Regions from separate parts of the Cronobacter malonaticus LMG 23826 genome, predicted to be linked through region 1. Evidence: predicted binding sites of a transcription regulator. Region 1 holds the regulator's gene; each other region holds the start of a gene.

Region 1 (5,960 bases):
GGGAAAATACCGTTTGAGGTGGTGGCCCGATTACCAGCGGTAATCGTGGCGGCTTTCCCAGTCAGTCACTTCCTTGTCGGCTTCGTCTTTCGCGTAACCGTAACGTTCCTGGATTTTACCTACCAGCTGGTCACGTTTCCCTTCGATGATGGTCATATCATCGTCGGTTAATTTACCCCATTGCTCTTTCACTTTACCTTTAAACTGTTTCCAGTTACCGCCAGCTTCATCTCTGTTCATAGACGTCTCCTTAACATTCGGTAGTGAATCAGTCTCACAGGTTTTCCTGTGGGGGTTCAGCCCGAGTCATCTTCATCATTTGCTGAACGTACTACTTATTTTAGACGTCAATTTTAACCCCGGTGGGATATTCAGAATCTTTAACCATAACGAAGCGCTGACGCCGACAAATTTTCTTTTATGGGCGATGTGATACGTCAGGGAAACTCAGTGCAAAAGACGCCCCCGGCGCCATAAATAGCCGAGCGACAACCCACGCAGCGCCAGGAAAAAGGTGAGCGCCAGCCACAGGCCATGGTTGCCAAGCGCTGGCAGTGTGAGCAGCGTCAGGCCAAAACCGAGCGCCGCGACGGCCATGCTGTTGCGCATCTCCGCCCCGCGCGTCGCGCCGATAAACATACCGTCCAGCAGATAACACCAGACGCCGACGACCGGCAGGATCGCCTGCCAGAAGAGATAGGGCTGCGCCAGCGCCTGGAGCGAAGGTAATGAGGTCAATAGCGACACAATGTACTGCCCCGCCACTGCATACAGCAGCGCGAATGCCAGCGCCACCATCCCTGCTTGTCGGCATGCCGCGCGCCAGACGCTGTTAAGCTGCGATTTATCCTGCGCGCCGAAGGCCTGCCCGGCATGGGCTTCTACGGCATAGGCGAAGCCATCAAGCGCATAGGCGGTGAAGGTCAGAAGGGTCATCAGAATGGCGTTCACCGCGACGATATCGCTGCCGAGCCGTGCGCCAAACACCGTGATGGAACCGAAGCAGAGCTGCAACAGCAGCGAACGCAGCATGATGTCGCGGTTAAGCGCAAGCAGCCTGCCAACGCCGCCGCGCCACGCCATTTTCAGCATCGAAAGGGTAATACCGCGCAGGCGCAGCACGCGGGCTGCCATCATGAGACCGATGCCAAGCGTCGCGTATTCCGCTATCGCTGTCGCCAGCGCCGCGCCCTGGACGTTAAGGCCAAGCCCCATGACGAACCAGAGATCGAGCACGATATTAAGCAGATTGCCGACCACCAGCAGGATCACCGGCGCGCGGGCGTACTGCACGCCTAACAGCCAGCCAAGCAGCACCAGATTAGCGAGCGCCGCGGGCGCGCTGAGCCAGCGGATCTCCAGAAACCGCCGGGCCTGCGTCAGCACCGCGTCGCTGCCGCCGGTAACATGCAGCGCCAGATGAATCAGCGGCTCGCGCAGGGCGATGATCAGCACACCGGCAATCAGCGCCAGCGCCATAGGCTGCACCAGGGCGCGGGCCAGCGCTACCGGATCGCGCGCGCCGAACGCCTGCGCAGTTAGCCCGGTGGTGCTCATGCGTAAAAAGAGCAGCAGCATAAACAGGAAACTGGTGGCGGTAGCCCCCACCGCGACGCCGCCAAGGTATACGGGGCTGTCGAGATGACCTATAACGGCGGTATCGACCAGGCCTAAGAGCGGTACGGTGATATTGGAGAAAATCATTGGCAGCGCGAGGCGCCAGAGAGCTTTATCAGTAGATGTCAGAAAGGGCATATGGCGTTCCGATGCCGTTACGCGAAGAAGAAAAAGTATGAAGGGCTTTAGCTAACGGGAGAAGTCATTACCGTAACCGGGGCGGGCCAGTTACGGTAATGCGGCCTCAGAGAGCCGGGTGACGCATCAGAGCCATTCGCCGTTGCGGATAACGCCGACGGCCAGACCTTCGATTGAGAAGTTATGCTCGCGCAGATCAACCACAATCGGTTTAAACTCGCTGTTTTCCGGCAGAAGCTCAACGGTATTACCCTGTTTTTTCAGGCGTTTCACCGTTACTTCATCATCAATGCGCGCGACGACGACCTGCCCGTTACGCACATCCTGCGTTTTATGAACCGCCAGCAGATCGCCGTCCATAATCCCGATATCTTTCATCGACATCCCGCTAACACGCAGCAGAAAATCGGCGTTTGGCTTAAACAGGCCAGGATCAACCTGATAATGCCCTTCGATATGTTGCTGAGCCAGCAGCGGTTCGCCCGCCGCCACGCGCCCTATCAGCGGCAGGCCGGTTTCGTCTTCCTGCAACAGACGGATACCGCGCGACGCGCCGGAGACAATCTCAATCACCCCTTTACGCGCCAGCGCTTTAAGGTGCTCTTCCGCGGCGTTCGGTGAACGGAAACCCAGACGTTGCGCGATTTCCGCACGCGTAGGCGGCATGCCGGTCTGGCTGATGTGATCCCGAATGAGATCAAACACCTCTTGTTGCCTGGTAGTTAATGCTTTCATTCCGCCCCCTGGGTGCATATACAGTGATGCTGTGAGTATATACAGCTAAAGGTGATTTTAAAACCATAACCGGTTAAAAAAGCGCTTCTTTCGCGATTTCTGGAAAACTTATCGCAAATGCTGCCAGAGCAGCGTGACCCACACGATCAGCGCGAGGATAATCGACAGCAGAACGGCAGCGGAGCCCATATCTTTGGCGCGCCCTGAAAGCTCATGAAATTCAGGGCCGATGCGATCCACCACCGCTTCAATGGCGCTGTTGAGAATTTCGACAATCATTACCAGCGTAACGGAGCCAATCAGCAGCACGCGGGTGACAGGATCGACATCCAGCCAGCAGGCGATAAGAATTGCCGCTATCACGGCAACCCCTTCCTGGCGAAATGCAGCTTCATTTTTCCAGGCGGCGCGTAATCCCTTCCAGGAATAGCCGGCAGCGTTAATAATTCGGGTTAACCCCGTGGTGTTATTGGCCATGACAAGAAACCTTTTTTAAATTCAGGCGTCAATGCTAATGCGCTTCGATAAAGAAGCACCACAGAAATTCTACGGAGTTTCTGATATTCTTGCGCCGCAATTGCATTATTAACCAGAGGCTTTACATCGTTTATGTCCGGTTGGCCACGAATTTACTACAAATTACTTAATTTACCATTAAGCGTGCTGGTAAAAAGCAAGTCCATCCCGGCGGCGCCCTGCCCCGAACTTGGGCTGGATACGTCACGCCCTATTATGTACGTGTTGCCGTATAACTCGAAGGCGGATCTCCTGACGCTGCGGGCGCAGTGCCTGGAGCACGATCTGCCCGATCCGCTGGATCCGCTGGTCATCGACGGCACCGAACTGCCGCGCTATGTGTTTATCCATGGCGGCCCGCGCGTGTTTACCTACTACACGCCGAAAGAAGAATCGATCAAACTGTTCCACAATTATCTCGATCTGCACCGCAGCAACCCGGATCTCGACGTCCAGATGGTGCCGGTGTCGGTCATGTTTGGCCGCTCACCGGGGCGAGAAAAAGGCGAGGAAAACCCGCCGCTGCGCATGCTGAACGGCATTCAGAAATTCTTTGCGGTCTCGTGGCTTGGTCGCGACAGCTTTGTGCGCTTCTCACCGCCCGTATCGCTGCGCCGCATGGCGACCGAGCACGGCACCGACAAACGCATCGCCCAGAAACTGGCGCGCGTGGCGCGTATGCACTTCGCCCGTCAGCGCCTCGCCGCCGTCGGTCCGCGCCTGCCTGCGCGCCAGGATCTCTTTAATAAACTGCTCTCGTCAAAAGCGATTGCTCGCGCCGTTGAAGACGAAGCGCGCACCAAAAAAATCTCGCACGAGAAAGCCCAGCAGAATGCCGTCGCGTTGATGGAAGAGATCGCCGCCGACTTCTCTTACGAGGCGATTCGTATTACCGATCGCGTGCTTGGATTTACCTGGAACCGCCTCTACCAGGGCATTAATGTGCATAACGCCGAACGTGTGCGTCAGCTCGCCCACGACGGCCACGAAATTGTCTATGTGCCCTGCCACCGCAGCCATATGGACTATCTGCTGCTCTCATATGTGCTCTACCATCAGGGGCTTGTGCCGCCACATATTGCCGCGGGCATCAACCTGAACTTCTGGCCCGCCGGACCGATTTTCCGCCGCCTGGGCGCGTTCTTTATTCGCCGCACCTTTAAGGGCAACAAGCTTTACTCGACGGTGTTTCGCGAATATCTCGGCGAACTCTTCAGCCGTGGCTATTCGGTGGAATATTTCGTGGAAGGCGGGCGTTCACGTACTGGCCGTCTGCTTGACCCGAAAACCGGCACGCTCTCCATGACCATCCAGGCTATGCTGCGCGGCGGCACGCGTCCGATTACGCTGGTGCCGATTTACATCGGTTATGAGCATGTGATGGAAGTGGGCACATACGCTAAAGAGCTGCGCGGCGCCACCAAAGAGAAAGAGAGCCTGCTGCAGATGCTGCGCGGCTTAAGCAAACTGCGTAACCTCGGTCAGGGTTATGTGAACTTCGGTGAACCATTGCCGCTGATGACCTTCCTGAACCAGCACGTGCCGGAGTGGCGCGATGCTATCGATCCTATCGAGGCGGTACGCCCGGCGTGGCTGACCCCGACGGTGAACGAGATTGCCGCTCAGTTGATGGTGCGTATCAACAACGCGGGCGCGGCCAACGCCATGAACCTGTGTTGCACCGCGCTGCTGGCTTCGCGCCAGCGTTCGTTAACGCGTGAGCAGTTAACCGAACAGCTGGATTGCTACCTGAGCCTGCTGCGTAACGTGCCTTACGCCGCAGACGCCACGGTGCCGGACGCCACGGCGACGCAGCTCATTGAGCACGCGCTGCAGATGAATAAGTTTGAAGTCGAGAAAGACACCATTGGCGACATCATCGTGCTGCCGCGCGAACAAGCGGTGCTGATGACTTACTACCGCAATAACATCATGCATATGCTGGTGCTGCCGTCGCTTATCGCGGCTATCGTCACCCAGCATCGTCGCATCAGCCGTGAGGCGGTGCAGCAGCAGGTGGAACTGTTATTCCCGATGCTGAAGACGGAGCTGTTCCTGCGCTGGGAGAAAGAAGAAGTGTCGGCGGTCGTCGATGCGCTGGTTAACGAGCTGGCGCAGCAGGGGCTTATTCTTGCTGATGACGAATGGCTTCAGGTGAACCCGGCGCGCTCCCGCACGCTGCAGTTGCTGGCCGCTGGCGTGCGCGAAACGCTGCAACGCTACGCGATTACCTTCTGGCTGCTGAGCGCCAATCCGTCCATCAACCGCGGTACGCTTGAAAAAGAGAGCCGCACGGTGGCGCAGCGCCTTTCGGTGCTGCACGGCATTAACGCACCGGAGTTCTTCGATAAAGCGGTGTTCTCAACGCTGGTGCTGACGCTGCGCGATGAAGGCTATATCAGCGATACGGGCGATGCCGAACCGGCGGAAACCATGAAGGTTTACCAGATGCTGGCAGAGCTGATGACCTCCGATGTCAGACTGACTATCGAGAGCGCGGCGGCACAAGCGGGCGCGTGATTGAGTCTGGCGACAGACAGTAATAAGGCGGGGAAACCCGCCTTTTTTATTGGCGGAAAACAGGGGTAATGGCTGATAACGCTGTGGGTGGTGGGTGCGCTTCGCTTACCCACCCTACTCATAATCTTGCTCGCCGAAAAAATGTAGGGCGGGTAAGCGCAGCGTACCCGCCATCACCGCACGGCCGTCAGCCATAAAAAAAGCGGGTTTCCCCGCTTTTATCAGAACTTCAGATAACTTAACGCCAGGCCGATAAACACCAGCAACCCCACGTAGTTATTATTCAAAAAGGCGCGGAAACAGGCGTCGCGATCGCGCCCGGCGATGATTTTTTGCTGCCAGATAAACAGCGCGCCCGCGCCTGCGAGACCGGCATAGTAAAACGCCCCCAGACCGTTCAGCCAGCCGACTGTGCCAAGCAGCGCCAGCACGGC
Region 2 (5,960 bases), 2.0 Mb from region 1:
CCACGTTCTCCTGGCTGGTGGCGACACTGGTCAGCATCATTCTGGTCGTGACGCTGCCGCTGACGCGCTCCTGCTGGGAAATCACTAAGCTCTCGCTCCTGCCGTACGGTAATGAAGCGGTGCATGTCGATGAACTCGACCCGGCGGGCAAAAACGCGCTGCTGAACACCGGCGGCACGCTGCTGAATATTTTCTGGCTGGTGTTTTTCGGCTGGTGGCTGTGCCTGCTGCATATCGCGACCGGGATTGCGCAGTGTGTGACTATCATCGGCATTCCGGTCGGCATCGCGAATTTTAAAATCGCCGCGATTGCGCTCTGGCCGGTTGGACGTCGCGTCGTCACTGTCGAAACTGCTCAGGCCGCCCGCGAAGCCAACGCGCGCCGCCGTTTCCAGTAACGCCGGAAGCGCTCATGATGCTTAATCCTTTGCTTCACCGCCACGCATGGAACAGCGCGTGGCTGACCAATGTGCGCATTTTTATTGCACTGTGCGGTACGGCGGCGCTGCCCTGGTGGCTTGGCGAGGCGAAGCTGACTATCCCGCTGACGCTTGGCGTGGTGGCCGCAGCACTCACCGATCTCGACGACCGTCTGACGGGACGCCTGCGCAATCTGCTGATCACACTGGTTAGCTTTTTTATCGCCTCCGCCTCGGTGGAACTGCTGTTTCCATGGCCATGGCTGTTTGCCGCCGGGCTGACGGTCTCCACTATCGGTTTTATTTTGCTTGGCGGCCTCGGCCAGCGATACGCGACTATCGCCTTCGGCGCACTGCTGATCGCGATTTACACCATGCTCGGGGTTTCATTATACGAGCACTGGTATCAGCAGCCGCTGCTGCTGCTCGCGGGCGCGGTCTGGTACAACCTCCTGACGCTTGCAGGCCATCTGCTCTTCCCGGTGCGCCCGCTTCAGGAAAACCTCGCCCGCTGTTATGAACAGCTGGCGCACTATCTGGAAATCAAATCGCGCTTTTTCGACCCGGATATCGAAGACGAAAACCAGGTACCTATGATGGAGCTGGCGATGGCGAACAGCCAGCTGGTCGCCACGCTGAACCAGACGAAAGCCTCACTGTTGACCCGACTGCGCGGCGACCGCGGCCAGCGCAGCACGCGCCGGACACTGCACTACTATTTTGTCGCCCAGGATATTCATGAGCGCGCCAGTTCGTCGCATATTCAGTATCAGACGCTGCGCGACACCTTCCGCTACAGCGATGTCATGTTCCGCTTCCAGCGATTGCTTTCGATGCAGTCACAGGCGTGTCAGCAACTGGCGCGATCTGTGCTGTTGCGCACGCCGTACCAGCATGATCCTCGTTTTGAGCGTGCTTTTACGCATCTCGACGCCGCGCTCGACCGCACCGCAGCGGCGGGTGGCTCGGCATCAGAAATAAAAGCAGTGCGCTTTCTGGTCGCCAATCTGAAGGCGATCGACGCTCAGCTCGCCACCATTGAATCAGAGCAGCCGTTTACGCAGCCTGTCACCAGCGAGAGCGAACACAGCCTTGCCGATGATAGCCTGAACGGTTTTAGCGATATCTGGTTTCGCCTGACCCGCAATCTGACACCGCAGTCTGCCTTGTTCCGCCATGCGGTACGAATGTCTCTTGTGCTGTGCGTGGGTTACGCTTTTATCCAGTTCACCGGGCTTAATCACGGCTACTGGATTTTGCTGACCAGCCTGTTTGTCTGCCAGCCGAACTATAACGCTACGCGACATCGCCTGACGCTGCGCATTATCGGCACGCTGGCGGGCGTCGCAGTCGGCATTCCCGTGCTCTATTTCGTGCCTTCTCTTGAAGGGCAACTGGTACTCATCGTCATTACCGGCGTACTGTTTTTTGTCTTCCGCACGGTGCAATATGCGCACGCCACGCTGTTCATCACGCTGCTGGTCTTGCTGTGCTTTAACCTGCTGGGCGAAGGGTTTGAAGTGGCGCTGCCGCGCGTGGTGGATACGATAATCGGCTGCGCTATTGCGTGGTGTGCCGTAAGCTTTATCTGGCCAGACTGGCGGTTTCGCCGGTTGCCGGTGGTGCTGGAGCGCGCCCTTAACGCCAACTGCCGTTATCTGGATGCCATCCTTGAGCAGTACCATCAGGGACGCGATAACCGTCTCGCGTATCGCATCGCGCGTCGCGACGCGCATAACAGCGATGCAGAACTGGCCTCTGTAGTGTCAAACATGTCCAGCGAGCCTCGCATTAGTACTCAGATGCGCGAACTCGCTTTCCGCTTTCTGTGTCTGAACCACACGCTGACTAGCTATATCTCAGCACTGGGTGCCCACCGTGAAAAGCTGTCCCGCCAGGAGATCCTCTCTCTGCTTGACGACGCCGTCTGTTATGTCGATGACGCGCTGCATCATCAGCCTGCTGACGAAGCGCGTGTGGAAAAATCGCTGACGGAACTGGCGCAGCGCATTGAGCTGATAGAGCCGCGCCAGGAGAGTAAAGAGCCGCTGGTGCTTCAGCAAATCGGGCTTTTGATCTCCATTTTACCGGAAATCAGCCGCCTCCAGCGCCAGCTTGCTCAGGACTGATTTTGCACCGATAGCTGCATAAACCACTCAAGCAGCTCCTCGCGAATGTGTACGGGTAATGCCGCTTCATGGGTGCCAATAATGGCGCCCTGAAGCGCATAAAGCACCTGCAGACTGAGGTTTTTGCGGGCCTTTCGTAGCTTTAACCAGCACTCTTTCGCGCCATATGCGCAGAGCGTTTCCACATCACGAATTCCCGCTTCCCACAGCGAAACCTCAAGCTGAACATTGAGATTAGGCAGATCTTTTACTCGCCGTTCGCGGGCGCGCTCGGTTTTCTCCGCCTGTGCGCAAGCCAGCGCTGTGCGTGCGTGATCGCGCAGCAAGGATGGCGAATTCCAGAGCGCGTCATCAACCAAATAGTAATTGAGGCTAATGTGACGGCCACGTCGGGTACAAACCAGCATGGGTGGATTATGGGTGTGCTGGTAATCGCGGCTCTGATTGCTGGCGCGCAGGTATAACTGCCCGTCCACAAGCATCGCAAATACAGCGTCATCAATGGCGAGGCTGTAACCACCAAACAGTGAACGATGGGTGACATTTCCCAAAGATGAAAGCGTATTCTGCACCCGAATCAGAGTGTCAGACGAAGATTTATCCATGATTATTCCTTTTATATCAACTAGTAACGGATAAAAAATTCCATTAGCGTTTCCCTTAACAGGAACATATGAAAGTTGTGCCTCGTGAGCAATCCGAATTTCGTTTTAAGTGGAACGAGATGCGAAATTTGCGAGATGCTTTCCGAAATTTCGATTGATCTTTGGTCGCGCCAGCATTACTGTATATGCATACAGTAACTAGCGAGGCTGGACCTTTATGTACTCTTCTCATCAAAATCGCGCGTATGGCTCACGTCGTCTGGCAAAAGAAACGGCGGGTGCTTTGGCTCAGGCTGAAACCCGAGGCCTGATCAGTGAAGTGATGTACAACGAAGACCAGCCGTGGATGACGCAACTGGTGCTGCTGCCGCTTTTACAGCAGCTCGGGCAACAGTCTCGCTGGCAGCTGTGGCTTACCCCTCAGCAGCGTCTGAGCCGTGAGTGGGTGGAATCTGCTGGCCTGCCGCTGACCAAAGTGATGCAGGTCAGCCAGATGAACCCGCAGGTCACGCTTGATTCCATGATCCGTGCGCTGGAAACCGGCAACTACAGCGTGGTAATCGCCTGGCTGCACGATGATTTAACAGATGAAGAGCATCGTCGTCTGACAGTAGCGGCAGAGAAAGGTAACGCAATGGGCTTTTTGATGCGTCCTGTTCAGCCCTCTTTGCCGGGTGACAGACCACGTTCTGCCTTAAGAATTCACTCAGGAATGGTGCATTAATCCTTTTTAGGATAAATCCTGGTAATTTTTTGTTCATGTCTCTTTAGCAGAAGCGATAGCGGCGAAGGAACGGTCAGATGGGCGCTCACGTCCGCTTTCGTACTTTACGAGTGTTTAAAATTGCCGCAAAAATGTTAATTTTTGCTTTCGCAAGTTGTTTTTTTTCATATGCCTGACGGACTTCACACTTGTAAGTTTTCAACTACGTTGTAGACTTTACCTCGCCAGGGTGCTCATCAATAAACCGACATTATCGGTAGAGTAACCATTGAGCTATACCCCGGTGAAGGATTTAACCGTGAACTTTTCCTAAGGAAAAGCGCATGGCCTTTTTGGATGATAACGAGGCGCAAAAAATGAAAAAGACAGCTATCGCGATTGCAGTGGCACTGGCTGGCTTCGCTACCGTAGCGCAGGCCGCACCGAAAGATAACACCTGGTACGCAGGTGGCAAACTGGGTTGGTCCCAGTTCCACGATACCGGTTTTATTCCTAACGACGGCCCGACTCACGAAAGCCAGCTGGGCGCAGGCGCGTTCGGTGGTTACCAGGTTAACCCGTACGTTGGTTTCGAAATGGGCTACGACTGGCTGGGCCGCATGCCGTATAAAGGCGACACTGTAAACGGCGCTTTCAAAGCTCAGGGCGTACAGCTGACCGCTAAACTGGGTTACCCGGTAACCGACGACCTGGACGTTTACACCCGTCTGGGCGGCATGGTATGGCGTGCTGACTCCTCTTCTAACATCGGCGGCGACGACCACGACACCGGCGTTTCCCCGGTATTCGCTGGCGGCGTTGAATGGGCGATGACCCGCGATATCGCTACCCGTCTGGAATACCAGTGGGTTAACAACATCGGTGACGCTCAGACTGTTGGCGCTCGTCCGGACAACGGCATGCTGAGCGTAGGTGTTTCCTACCGTTTCGGTCAGCAGGAAGATGCAGCTCCGGTTGTAGCTCCGGCTCCGGCTCCGGCTCCGGAAGTACAGACCAAGCACTTCACCCTGAAGTCTGACGTTCTGTTCAACTTCAACAAAGCAACCCTGAAACCGGAAGGTCAGCAGGCGCTGGATCAGCTGTACTCTCAGCTGAGCAACCTGGATCCGAAAGACGGTTCCGTCGTGGTTCTGGGCTTCACTGACCGTATCGGTTCTGACGCTTACAACCAGGGTCTGTCCGAGAAACGTGCTCAGTCTGTTGTTGACTACCTGATCTCCAAAGGTATCCCGTCCAACAAGATCTCCGCACGTGGTATGGGCGAATCCAATCCGGTCACTGGCAACACCTGTGACAACGTGAAACCTCGCGCTGCTCTGATCGAGTGCCTGGGTCCGGATCGTCGCGTAGAGATCGAAGTTAAAGGCGTTAAAGACGTTGTAACTCAGCCGCAGGCTTAAGTTAAACGTTAAGAAAAACCCCGCCACGGCGGGGTTTTTTGTTTTCTGGCACCGTCATTCATTAATGCGTCAGGGGTCTGCTGAGAAGCGCCTCAATGCTTTGTTTCGTTTTGCAGCCCGCGCCACAGCATGTAATACGAATAAAAAACAGTCACCGCCTCACCTTCTCATAAGACAGCCCTGATTACTCTTTCTTCCCCAGCAAAGCCTGCAAATCCTGTTTCAACGTCGACATATGGTTTTCATATTTCTCTTTGCGCTCGGCATCTTCTATCAGTTGCACAATCGTTTCTGAAAGCGTAATGCCGCGACGCTGCGCCAGGCCCGCGAGACGCTGCCAGACCATAAACTCCAGGTCGATAGACTTTTTACGGGTATGCTGATGCTCAGCATTAAAATGCCGTTTACGACGTGCGCGAATCGTCTGTTTAAGGCGGTTTTGCAGCGCCGGGTTCATATGCTGTTCAATCCAGCCCAGCACTCTTACCGGTTCGTTTTCCATACCCAGCAGGAGATCCACCGCCTCTTTCGCTGCGCTGGCTTCGACATACCGGGTGATCAGCTCGCCTTCGCGATGCTTCTTCACCAGATATTTCCACTTCCAGCCGCTTTCGAGGTTTTCGAGTTGTTGGTATTTCATTGCGATCTCAGGATGACCGTGTAACTCATTTCAGGATAACAGT
Region 3 (5,960 bases), 1.3 Mb from region 1:
GCCGGTCTGCTGGATCGCGACTGTGTGATAGTCGTGCGCCATCAGGGGCCAAAAGCGAACGGTATGCCAGAATTACATAAACTTATGCCGCCGCTTGGTGTATTATTGGACCGCTGTTTCAAAATTGCATTGGTCACGGACGGTCGCCTTTCCGGCGCGTCGGGGAAAGTGCCTTCGGCCATCCACGTGACGCCCGAAGCATACGACGGCGGGCTGCTCGCGAAAGTGCGCGACGGCGATATCATCCGCGTTAACGGCCAGACCGGCGAACTGACGCTGCTGGTGGATGACGCCGAGCTGGCGCGGCGCGAGCCGTACCACCCGGATCTCAGCGCGCAGCGCGTGGGAACGGGGCGCGAGCTGTTCGGCGCGCTGCGTGAAAAACTGTCCGGGGCGGAGCAGGGCGCGACCTGCATCGAATTTTAACTGTCAGGTGCGCAGGCGCGTACCACACCTTTTTAAAAATGGCGGGAGAGATCCACAGATGAAAAACTGGAAAACGAGTGCCGAACAGATCCTGAAAAGCGGTCCGGTTGTGCCGGTGATTGTGATTAACAAGCTGGAGCACGCGGTTCCGATGGCGAAAGCGCTGCTGGCAGGCGGCGTGCGCGTGCTGGAAGTGACCCTGCGCACCCCGTGCGCGCTGGACGCTATCCGCGCTATCGCCAAAGAAGTGCCGGACGCCATCATCGGTGCGGGCACCGTGCTGAACGCGCAGCAGCTTAAAGACGTCACCGAGGCTGGCGCGCAGTTCGCCATCAGCCCGGGCCTCACCGAGCCGCTGCTCAAGGCCGCGACCGAAGGCACTATCCCGCTGATCCCGGGCATCAGCACCGTTTCTGAACTGATGCTGGGTATGGATTACGGCCTGAAAGAGTTCAAATTCTTCCCGGCGGAAGCCAACGGCGGCACCAAAGCGTTGCAGGCTATCGCAGGCCCGTTCTCTCAGGTGCGTTTCTGCCCGACCGGCGGCATCTCTCCTGCCAACTACCGTGACTACCTGGCGCTGAAAAGCGTGCTGTGCATCGGCGGCTCCTGGCTGGTGCCGGCAGATGCGATGGAAGCGGGCGACTGGGATCGCATTACCGAACTTGCCCGCGAAGCGGTGGAAGGCGCGCAGTAACTTTCGCGCGAGATAAAACGTAGCGCGCCGCCTTCACGGGCGGCGCGTTTTTTTAGCCCTTAACGTTTACGGCCGCGGCGGACGCTTTCGCGCGCGCGATGGCGTCATCGACCGTTTCGCCGGTGGCGAGCGCCACGCCGAGGCGGCGCGAACCGTCGATTTCCGGCTTGCCGAACAGCCGCAGTTGCAGCCCAGCGCCCAGCGCCCCGGAAAGTTCGCCAAATTTTACGTCATCGCTTTTCAGCGATGGCAGGATCACCGCCGAGGCGGCCGGCCCGTACTGACGAATACCGCCGACCGGCAGGCCGAGAAACGCGCGTACGTGCAGCGCGAACTCTGAGAGATCCTGAGAGATAAGCGTCACCATCCCGGTATCGTGCGGGCGCGGCGACACTTCACTGAATATCACCTCGTCGCCGCAGACAAACAGCTCTACGCCGAACAGACCGTAACCGCCGAGCGCCTCTACGACCTTCTGCGCAATCTCCTGCGCGCGGGCGAGCGCCACATCACTCATCTGCTGCGGCTGCCAGGATTCGCGGTAATCGCCATCTTCCTGGCGATGACCGATGGGCGCGCAGAAATGCACGCCGTCCACGGCGCTGATGGTCAGTAAGGTAATCTCAAAATCGAACTGCACCACGCCTTCAACGATGACTTTGCCCGCGCCGGCGCGTCCGCCCTGCTGCGCGTACTGCCAGGCATCGTCCAGCATCTCTTCGCTGCGAATAAAGCTCTGGCCCTTGCCGGAGGAACTCATGACCGGTTTGACGATGCATGGCAAGCCGATTTCCGCCACCGCCTCGCGAAATTCCGCCTCGTTTTCGGCGAAGCGATAGGCGGAGGTCGGCAGTCCAAGCTCTTCAGCGGCGAGGCGGCGAATGCCTTCACGGTTCATGGTAAGACGCGCGGCGCGGGCGGTGGGCACCACGCGCTGACCCTGTTGTTCAAGCTCTACCAGCGCGTCGGTCGCGATGGCTTCAATCTCCGGTACGATGAAATCCGGCATCTCCTGCGCCACCAGTTTTTTCAGCGCCGCGCCGTCGAGCATAGTGATAACGTGGCTGCGGTGCGCCACCTGCATGGCGGGCGCATCGGCGTAGCGATCGACGGCGATCACCTCAATGCCCAGGCGCTGGCATTCGATCGCCACTTCTTTTCCGAGTTCTCCTGAGCCAAGCAGCATCACGCGGGTTGCTGACGGGCGTAGTGCGGTTCCTAACATAGCCATAGCGGTATTCCTGCTGTGTGAAATTCTGGCGGCAGTATATACGAAAACGTTTGCCTTGCGCATTGCGCGCGGGTTGCATTTCGGTTCTTACAGGTTTATACTGTATATAAATACAGTAACGGGAGTTGCAACATGGCGGTAGAAATCAAATACGTCGTAATCCGTGAGGGTGTGGAAAAAATGTCATTTGCCAGTAAGAAGGAAGCCGACGCCTGGGACAAAATGCTGGATTTAGCCGAAGCCCTGGAAGGCTGGCTGGGCCAGGCGCCTGTCGGTTTCGCGGAAGGTCAGGTCGAGCAGCTGGCGCTGTGGATGGCGGAGCAGAAAGACAACCTCAGCACTATCGTGCGTACCGGTCGTCTGCCGCAGGAAACCAGCGAGCACACCGGGAGTGCGGCAGAGTCTTCCACTGAAGAATCAGCTGAAAGCGAAGAGGGCGCTGTCGCGCTGCACAGCGCGCGTAAACGCACCAAAGCCGCCTGATAGCCTTCTCCCTGTGCCGCTGGCGGGTTTACCTCTCCAGCGGCGCGGTTTTCAGTTACGGCGCGCTTGTGCGCCTGATGGGATGCTCTGTATTCACTAAACGCAGAACCGGGCGTTGCGTGCGTACAGCGGGCTGTTATCGCTGACTGCTGCCCATGACTTAACGCTTTTCACCCCGCCTCTGACCCTCCTTCGCCTAATCCCTTCCTTTTGTATGGTTCGCTTGCGCTTCGCTGTTTTTGTACCAGGCTTTTTTCATCACCCGTCTTCGGAGAAGTACGATGAAAAAAACAGCAGGAGCCCTGATTTCTTTTCTGTTACTCACCGCGGCAAGCGCCGCGCACGCTGACGATCCGCGTAAGGTGCATTTCCCAAAATGCGAAGGGATGACGGCGGAGGGGATCGCCGCGAGCGTGAAGCGCGACTATCTGCAAAACCGCATTGTGAAGTGGGCCGACGACCAGAAAACGTTAGGGCAGGCCGATCCGGTTGCCTGGATCAACAGCAAAGAGATCGTCGGCAAAGACGATAAATGGACAGTGCCGCTGACCGTGCGCGGTAAAAACACGGACATTCACTATAAAGTGATGGTTGACTGTGCGGCAGGCGAAGCGCATTACCAGCGCTGATCCTCTGCGGCCCTGTTTGGGGCCGCGTCTTTTCCCTTCCTTGCGGTTCCCCGACACATCTTGACGTCCGCTCGCTTACGCTTGGGTTATCACTCATCAGCGCAGAGGACAATAATGAGCAACTGGTTAACACAGCTTCAGTCGATGCTGGGACAAAGCGGCGGTGCGTCGTCCGGTAAGTCCGGCATTCAGGACGCGTTGCGCTCCAAAGGGTTAAGCAGCCTGATTACGCCAGGCGCGCTCGGCGGTCTCGCTGGCTTACTGGTGGCCAGCAAATCGTCGCGCAAGCTGCTGGCGAAATATGGCGGCGGCGCATTGCTGGTGGGCGGCGGGGCCGTGGCGGGTACGGTACTGTGGAACAAGTACAAAGATAAAATCCGCGCGGCGCACCAGGACGAGCCGCAGTACGGCCAGCAGCAGACGCCGCTTGATCGCCGCGCCGAGCGTCTCGTGCTGGCGCTGGTCTTCGCCGCCAAAAGCGACGGGCATATTGATGACAGCGAGCGCGCGGCCATTGAGCGCCAGCTGCGCGAAGCGGGCATTGAAGAGCAGGGGCGGATACTGGTGGAGCAGGCGATCACTCAGCCGCTCGACCCGATGCGTCTTGCCGCCGACGTGAAAAACGAAGAGGAAGCGCTGGAGCTTTACTTCCTGAGCTGTGCCGCGATTGATATCGATCACTTTATGGAGCGCAGCTATCTGCAGGCGCTTGGCGACGCCCTGAAAATCCCGCAGGAGGTGCGTGACGAGATTGAGCGCGACATCCAGCAGGAGAAAAAAGCGCTGCCGGGATAAGCAGATAATGTCATAAACACGCATGTTTCGCTTGCAACGCGCGCGGGTTTTGCCACCCTTACAGGGTGTTAAACAAAAAGAACAGCGACATGCCACCGAAAGCGAAACAGATCCCCTACGCCATCACACAGCATGGCGACACCCGCATCGACAACTATTACTGGCTGCGGGACGACACGCGATCGCAGTCGGACGTACTGGATTACTTACGCCAGGAGAACGACTACGGGCGGCGCGTGATGTCCACGCAAAGCGCGCTGGAAGAGCGGCTGCTCTCTGAAATGGTCAGCCGTATTCCGCCGCGCGACGTCTCGGCACCCTACGTGAAGAACGGCTATCGTTACCGGCAAATTTACGAGACCGGCTGCGAATACGCGATTTATCAGCGCCAGTCGGTTGTCCTGAGCGAGTGGGAAGAGTGGGAAGTCCTGCTGGATGGCAATAAACGCGCCGCCCGTAGCGAATTCTACACGCTCGGCGGGATGGATATCGCGCCGGATAACACCGTGATGGCGGTGGCGGAAGATTTTCTGTCACGCCGCCAGTACGGGCTGCGCTTTCGCAATCTGGAAACCGGGCAGTGGTACCCGGAAGTACTGGAAAATGTCTCGGCGAGTTTCGTCTGGGCCAACGATTCCCGCACGCTCTATTACGTGCGTAAACACCCGGTGACGCTGCTGCCGTACCAGATCTGGCGGCACACGCTCGACACCGCCGCCGATCAGGATGAGCTGGTCTATGAAGAAAAAGACGAGACGTTTTACGTCAGCCTCTACAAAACCACCTCGCAGAATTTCATTCTGATTTTCCTCGGCAGCGCCACCACCACGGAAGTGCTGCTGGTGAACGCCGATCTCCCGGACGCGCCGCCGCTAAGCTTCCTGCCGCGCCGTAAAGATCATGAATACAGCGTCGATCACTTCCAGCATATGTTTTACATCCGCTCCAACCGCGCCGGGAAAAACTTCGGGCTGTACCGCAGCCGCGTGCGCGATGAAGCGCGCTGGGAAGAGATAATCCCGGCGCGCGAGCATGTGATGCTGGAGGGTTTTACGCTCTTTGCCGACTGGCTGGTGGTGGAAGAGCGCCAGCGCGGCCTCACCAGCCTGCGGCAAATCAACCGCAAAACGCATGAATCAATAGGCATCGCTTTTGACGATCCGGCGTATGTCACCTGGGTTGCTTATAACCCGGAGCCGGAAACCTGCAAGCTGCGTTACGGCTACTCGTCAATGACGATGCCGGACACGCTTTTCGAACTGAACATGGAAACCGGCGAGCGTCGTGTGCTTAAGCAAACGGAAGTGGCGGGGTTTGACGCGGCCAACTACCGGAGCGAACACCTCTGGATCACCGCGCGCGACGGCGTTGAAGTGCCGGTGTCGCTCGTTTATCACAAAGACCATTTCCGCGAAGGCAAAAACCCGTTGCTGGTGTACGGCTACGGCTCTTACGGCACCTGTATCGACGCCGATTTCAGCGCCAGCCGGTTGAGCCTGCTGGATCGCGGCTTCGTCTACGCCATCGCCCATGTGCGCGGCGGCGGCGAGCTCGGCCAGCAGTGGTATGAAGAAGGCAAATTCCTGAAGAAGAAAAATACCTTCAACGATTATCTCGACGTGTGCGACGCGCTGCTGGCGCAGGGCTATGGCGATCCGACATACCTGTTCGGCATGGGCGGCAGCGCGGGCGGTATGCT

The links. Region 1 encodes LexA, which represses DNA repair genes until DNA is damaged. Its sites were predicted from a motif close to TNCTGTATGTACATACAGNA; they were not measured.
Region 2: the regulator LexA is predicted to act here: its motif matches at 3,331-3,350, upstream of sulA (SOS-induced cell division inhibitor SulA).
Region 3: the regulator LexA is predicted to act here: its motif matches at 2,453-2,472, upstream of AFK66_RS07575 (YebG family protein).

What each region holds. Positions count from the first base shown of each region.
Region 1 covers NZ_CP013940.1:291,354-297,313, reverse strand. Annotated here, with positions in the region: gene AFK66_RS01395 (CsbD family protein) at 31-240, opposite strand; gene dinF (MATE family efflux transporter DinF) at 448-1,755, opposite strand; gene lexA (transcriptional repressor LexA) at 1,882-2,490, opposite strand; gene AFK66_RS01380 (diacylglycerol kinase) at 2,599-2,967, opposite strand; gene plsB (glycerol-3-phosphate 1-O-acyltransferase PlsB) at 3,100-5,526, shown strand; gene ubiA (4-hydroxybenzoate octaprenyltransferase) at 5,748-5,960, opposite strand, start outside.
Region 2 covers NZ_CP013940.1:2,550,400-2,556,359, forward strand. Annotated here, with positions in the region: gene AFK66_RS12100 (YccF domain-containing protein) at 1-398, shown strand, start outside; gene yccS (YccS family putative transporter) at 416-2,548, shown strand; gene AFK66_RS12110 (TfoX/Sxy family DNA transformation protein) at 2,539-3,153, opposite strand; gene sulA (SOS-induced cell division inhibitor SulA) at 3,371-3,877, shown strand; gene ompA (porin OmpA) at 4,234-5,277, shown strand; gene matP (macrodomain Ter protein MatP) at 5,462-5,917, opposite strand.
Region 3 covers NZ_CP013940.1:1,605,565-1,611,524, forward strand. Annotated here, with positions in the region: gene edd (phosphogluconate dehydratase) at 1-426, shown strand, start outside; gene AFK66_RS07565 (bifunctional 4-hydroxy-2-oxoglutarate aldolase/2-dehydro-3-deoxy-phosphogluconate aldolase) at 485-1,123, shown strand; gene purT (formate-dependent phosphoribosylglycinamide formyltransferase) at 1,176-2,354, opposite strand; gene AFK66_RS07575 (YebG family protein) at 2,487-2,837, shown strand; gene yebF (protein YebF) at 3,119-3,466, shown strand; gene AFK66_RS07585 (tellurite resistance TerB family protein) at 3,581-4,261, shown strand; gene ptrB (oligopeptidase B) at 4,351-5,960, shown strand, end outside.